DNA from 2 places in the Cytobacillus sp. FSL W8-0315 genome. Region 2 is predicted to be linked to the other one. Evidence: riboswitches for the same ligand, from Rfam matches in the RefSeq annotation. Region 2 holds a riboswitch; the other holds the start of a gene.
What was found. Region 2 has a riboswitch for cyclic di-AMP ahead of MKY20_RS13605 (dicarboxylate/amino acid:cation symporter). Riboswitches for the same ligand answer to the same signal wherever they lie in the genome.

Region 1: it holds a riboswitch for cyclic di-AMP, as region 2 does, so the genes downstream of both, MKY20_RS00400 (cation:dicarboxylate symporter family transporter) here and MKY20_RS13605 (dicarboxylate/amino acid:cation symporter) in region 2, are expected to answer to the same signal.

What each region holds. Positions count from the first base shown of each region.
Region 1 covers NZ_JBBOOC010000001.1:67,331-70,489, reverse strand. Annotated here, with positions in the region: gene MKY20_RS00415 (NAD(P)H-dependent flavin oxidoreductase) at 1-4, shown strand, start outside; gene MKY20_RS00410 (dienelactone hydrolase family protein) at 146-775, shown strand; gene MKY20_RS00405 (hypothetical protein) at 1,009-1,410, shown strand; cyclic di-AMP (ydaO/yuaA leader) riboswitch at 1,535-1,684, shown strand; gene MKY20_RS00400 (cation:dicarboxylate symporter family transporter) at 1,814-3,076, shown strand.
Region 2 covers NZ_JBBOOC010000001.1:2,638,513-2,641,671, forward strand. Annotated here, with positions in the region: gene MKY20_RS13605 (dicarboxylate/amino acid:cation symporter) at 14-1,237, opposite strand; cyclic di-AMP (ydaO/yuaA leader) riboswitch at 1,390-1,535, opposite strand; gene MKY20_RS13610 (hypothetical protein) at 1,670-1,855, opposite strand; gene MKY20_RS13615 (hypothetical protein) at 2,242-2,628, opposite strand; gene MKY20_RS13620 (GNAT family N-acetyltransferase) at 2,744-3,159, shown strand, end outside.

The DNA of each region.
Region 1 (3,159 bases), 2.6 Mb from region 2:
TTAATTTCATAATGGTGCATTTTTAAAGTCTAGCTGCCGTATAGGCGGCTTTTCTGATTTATAGGGTGTTAGATGTTGAAGGAATAAAACATTTAAATATAGAATACTTTTTCTTATGGAATAAGGTGTAAAAATGGATCGGTGAATGGGAGAAGAAATATGGAGAAAAAGGGTCATAATCATGATAAGACAGAGTAATTCTAATTCTTTAATACTCGTAATCCACGAAATCTATGGAATTAATCAACATATAAAAAGTTTTTGCGAATTATTATCAAAGCAGGGTTTTGATGTGACATGCCCCCATTTATTAGAGCGAGAGATACCTTTTGAATATTCTCATGAGGAAGCCGCTTATCGCCATTTTATGGAACATGCAGGTTTCGACAGAGCTGCCCAAAAAATAAAAGATCTATTATTGGATGTTAAAGATGAATACGAAAAAATATATATCATTGGATTTAGTATAGGTGCAACTGTTGCCTGGCTGTGCAGTGAGGGAGATTGTGTTGATGGTATAGTGGGATACTATGGCTCAAGGATCAGGGACTATTTAGAGTTAACACCCCAGTGTCCCATAATGCTATTCTTTCCACAAGAAGAGCAGTCTTTTAATGTTGATGAGTTACTATTAGCTTTAGAAAAAAAGAAAATTAAAGTACATAAATTTAAAGGGAAACATGGATTCAGTGATCCATATTCCTCCAGATATGATGCAGAATCAGAACAAGAAGCATTTAGCAAAGCCATGGATTTTTTATTGCATATTGATTGAGGTATTATTATGAAGCTAACCGTGAGTGTTATCACCTTGAATTTTAATAAAAGTTTACAAGCCCGTTCAATTTTCTTAATACAAGGGTGCTAATTTAGATTTAGCGGGGATAGCATGTGTGGCTATCATTGTATTTGGCGCAGGCGGAGCCAAATGCCTTTTTTTGTTTTGCTTATATTCAATTTATAAATTTACTTTCTATTATTTAGCCTCTATAAAGGATGAAGTGGGAAATGTCCATTATTTTGAGGAGAAAGATCTTAACATCCATTCTTAGCAGTGTGTTATTTGCACTGATTTTCTCAGTGCTAACAGGCTTTGATATGAATGCATTTGTTAATTTATATTATTTAAATCTTATGTTTGTCGCTGCCTATGGAGTAATCACTTCGATGTTCAGTGATTGGTTGAGCCAGAAGATTTTCATTGCAAACACTAATCGTGAAATTGCCTCCTTTTTATTCCATTGTTTATTCGGTTCAGTATTAAAAGAACTTAGTCTTGTTTCTGCTGTCTTTTTTTTCATCATTGACCGTGTACTGACAAAAGCAGAAATAAGGTGGTGGTCAGTAAATACAGCATTATCCGTGATAGTCCTTATATTTATTATTGCTATTAATATTGATTTCCCATAACAAGTCATAGAGCTGAAAATTCATTGAATTTCAGCTTTTTTTTGGTGTATTAAAGAGGCCATTTAGTTTACTGCCGGGAAAACTTAACTATTTACAAAAAATATCTTGAAATAATATAATGATATAGTGATTTATGCTTAATCTTATTTTAAGAACGGGGGACCCAATATTTACAGCGGAGTTTCCGCTTGGGGTGAATCCTACTATGGAAGGGCTTACTGTTTCCGCAGTCCTAACCCGAAAGCTAACCTCGTCAGCGTTTAAGGAAACATAAGAGAATATGAAATAGTGTGAATTGACAAAACCCAGCATTTTTGTCGATTTTCTTTTTTATCAGGATCTCATCTTTGTTTCCCTTGCCTGCGCAGCACGTATAAAACTAAACAAGAAGGTAGGGTAATTGATGAAAAAAATTAAATTAAGTTTAGCCACTCAAATTTTCATCGGTCTTATTTTAGGAATCGCTATTGGCGGTATTTTCTATGGAAGTGAAACGGCGCAAAGTGTGCTGCAGCCCTTTGGCGATCTTTTTATCCGCTTAATTAAAATGATTGTTGTTCCTATTGTACTATCAACAATTATTGTTGCCATTGCTGGTGTGGGTGATTTAAAAGCCGTCGGGAAGCTTGGCGGTAAATCATTGACTTACTTTATTGGCATGACTTTGGTTGCTATTGTGGTGGGCCTCATTGCAGGTAATGTTATTCAGCCTGGTGCCGGCCTGAATATGGACAGCCTGCAGCAAAGTGACATTTCGAGCTATGTTGAAACCAATAAAGAGCAGGAAGGCAAGTCGATAGCAGATACATTTTTGCATATCGTACCTACTAATCCTGTACAAGCCATGGTTGAAGGCGATATGCTGGCGATTATCTTCTTTGCTGTTGTATTTGGCCTTGGAATTGCAGCAATTGGGGAAAAGGGAAAGCCAGTACTGAGATTTTTCGAAGGCACGGCAAAGGCCATGTTCTATGTGACAAACCTATTTATGAAGTATGCACCAATCGGAGTATTTGCCTTAATTGGTGTAACGATTTCCAAGTATGGTTTTGCCTCATTGATTCCATTGGGCAAGCTGGCACTTACTGTATATGGAGCCATGATCTTCTTTGTTCTTGTTGTGTTGGGGATAATGGCCAAAGTTGTCGGGTTCAGCATCTTTAAATTATTGAAGATGATTAAAGAAGAATTGATTTTGGCATTCTCAACTGCAAGTTCTGAAACAGTGCTTCCGAGAATCATGGACAAAATGGAGAAAGCGGGAAGCCCGAAACATATTTCGTCATTCGTTATTCCGACAGGCTATTCTTTTAACCTGGATGGATCCGTTTTATACCAGGCAATTGCCTCTTTATTTATTGCACAGATGTTTGGCATAGAATTAAGCATAGGACAGCAAATTACGTTAATGTTAGTACTGATGGTGACATCCAAAGGAATGGCGGGCGTGCCAGGCGTATCCTTTGTCGTGCTGCTGGCTACTTTCAGCACAATTGGATTACCTGCAGAAGGCCTTGCCTTTATTGCCGGCATCGACCGTATCCTTGATATGGGCCGAACAGCTGTTAACGTGGTGGGGAACTCACTTGCGGCTATTGTTATTGCCAAGTGGGAAGGGCAATTTAACCCTCCAGCAGAAGAAAGATTTGAGCAACAAGCTTCATAATAGATTGGAAAACACTAACAAATGGCAGCATATTTGTTAGTGTTTTTTTTTGTTTCTTTGTGTTATTCCATAAAGAGAGGATG
Region 2 (3,159 bases):
TGCTATTTTGCATTCAGGCTTTAACGGCCTCTTTCTTTGCTTCCGTTTCCGCTACAATTACTGCACAGGCAGCATCACCTGTAATATTAACTGCTGTTCGCGTCATATCAAGCAGACGGTCAATCCCAATGATTAATGCGATACCTTCAACAGGAAGATTGACAGAGTTAAGAACCATCGCTAGCATAATCAAACCGACACCAGGCACACCAGCTGTACCAACGCTGGCAAGAACGGCAGTAAGGACAACCGTGATTAGCTGTGTCAATGTTAAATCAACATTATATACCTGGGCAATGAAAATAGTTGCAACTCCCTGCATGATGGCTGTTCCATCCATGTTGATGGTTGCACCGAGAGGCTGAACAAAGCTGCTGATTGATTCAGGAACTTTCAGATTTTTTTGGGCCGTATTCATGGAAATCGGCAGAGTCGCATTACTGCTTGATGTACTGAAAGCAACCCCCATGGCCGGCGCAAAGCCTTTAAAGAACCATAGCGGGTTTTTCTTTGCAAGTAAAGCAATAGAACCTCCATAGGTTAAAATCGCATGTATAAATAACGCAAGAAGAACTACGATCATATAAAGTCCCATAGCTTTAATGGCACTTAGACCCTGACTTCCTACAGCAGAAACGATAAGTCCAAACGTTCCATAAGGAGCGAACCTCATAACCAGGTTAACAAGGTACATCATCATGTCATTGCCTTGTTCAATAAGGTTTAATATGCCTTTTGTTTTATTGCCGAGCATGGTTAATGCAAATCCGACAAAAATAGAAAAAGTGATAATCTGAAGCATATTGCCTTCCGTGAAGGCTTTTACCGGATTGGTTGGAATAATATTTAATAGTGTCTCTGAGACAGGAGGAGCTTCCTTCGATTCGTACTCCACGTTTGTTACGTCAAATTCACCAACGTTTCCTGGCTGGAAAACAGCTGCCAAAGCAAGACCTATGACGATTGCAATGCTGGTGGTAACCAGGAAGTAGGAGATTGTCTTAATCCCAATTCTTCCCAACTTCTTAGGATCACCGAGGCCTGCTGTTCCAAGGGTGATGGAAAAGAAGACGATCGGAACAACCAGCATATTGATGAGATTTAAAAAGATTTTTCCCAGCGGAGTAAACAAAAACTTGTCAAGCTCGGGGAAAATGCCAGGTGCAAATAAATTAATCAACAGCCCTGTGATTCCCCCCGCGATCAAAGCAAGAATAATTTTAGTAGATAATTTCATACACGTTCCTCCAATGAAATAAATGATGTAAAAAAATGTAAATCGCGCACAAAAAATATTTTGCCTTTCCTATAATACCCCCAAAAAACATAAACCTAACTAAAAAAGGCAACAAAAAAACACAGAGGTAATAACCACTGTGCATTTATGCAGTGTTCCCTCTCAACACGCTTACGAGGTTAGCTGTCGGGTTCGGGTCTTGAGAGTACCCTACCTGTAAAAGGATTCACCCCAGGTACTTTTGTTAAAAAAGTACAGTTGGTTCCCCCGCTCAATTAAGATTAAGCGAAAATTATTAATGTTTTTTTAATATATTAACAATAATCATAAAAGTTGTAAATCATACGATTTTCTTATCTAGGTTTACTAAGGTTACTATAATTCAAATAGTAATTTAATAGGAAAGGTCAATTTGGTTTTTTAGCAATAAGATTAGAAGTTAAGCCAGCTTAAAAGAGGATGTCTTTTTTTGTCTTTCACTTTCAATTCCTTCTTATTCAGCTTGTCTTCATGTTCGGCCAGCCACTCTTTTAACTCTTCTTTGTCCTTGCATTGCGTATAATAAGTCTCGCCGTTTTTCCCAGTGGCACTTACAACATATCTGCATGTATTTCCCATAAAGCACCCTTTTCAAAGTAATTTCTTTTAGAATTATAACAAGATTTATGACAATGTCCACCATTATTTTTTTGGATTATGAGTATATTGGCTTTGGGGATATTGCTGATGAAAATATGCCTGAAAAAATTCAGGTAAGATATCCGCTGAATTATTGTCGCTTCTGCATTTATCCAATTGGTCCGGCAGCTTATTGATTACTGGGAAAGTTTTTTCCTGTTGTCTGTTCCAGGGGGAATGGCCTTTCTTATTTGCGCGGGAAACTGTAATAAAGCCGTCGAGAATCTCATGACTAACAGTAAACCCTTTGCGAGTATAAAATTCAAGAGCCTCTGTATTCCTATTTGATACATAGATAAAATAATCTTCCACATCTTTGAATTGGCTTAACCATTCCATCGACATGTTAGAAAGAACTGATCCAATTCCATATGGTCTGTAGCATTTTTTATAAAGAATTGAGATAAGCAGCCAACATGGCTTTTCCCGACTGAAGTCAGATCAAAAAAAGTGGCGAAATCATTGGAGCTGGCTTCCTTAGGAGAAACATTGGAATAGACATAGCCCGCGATTTCTTCATCGTCCTTAACGATCTCTAAATAATTATGTAAAGCTGATTTTACGGATGGAATCATTCTAGTTTCAAAATTCATGCTGTCAAAACGCTCAGGTGTTATATGTGCCTTAGATTTCTGAAAAGCCATCAGCTTATTGCATAAATCCCGGCAAAGTCTGATTTTCTCTTCTGTTATCACTTCATATTTTAAATTCATCCTATTCACCCCTAGTTAAATTTTAAATTGGAAGGTCTTCATTCGTCCAAAAAAGAGGGAATTTATCCTTGATAGAGAAGTTTATCTTAAAACTAATATAAAAAGAGGGACCATAATGATTAGGGAAATTGATATTAAAGATCGAAAAGCTGCTGTGCAAGTTCTAAGTGTCCAGCTTCCTGCGTATAAAATTGAGGCTGAAATCATTGGATGTCCTGATTTACCGCCTTTGAAGGATACGGCTGATGACTTGCGAATAACCGGAGAAACCTTCCTGGGGTATTTTATAGGTGAAAAATTATGCGGTGTGATTTCTTTTAAAGAGGAAAATAATGTTTTAGATATTCATAGACTGATTGTGCATCCTGAACATTTTAGAAAGGGAATTGCACAAAAGCTGCTGAACTTCATTGAACTGAGGCCGATGAATGAAAAAATGATTGTCACAACAGGCTCTAAGAATACCCCTGCTGTCACTTTTTATTTAAAGAATGGTTTTAAAGAGCTGAAGAAAATGGAAATAAATGAATC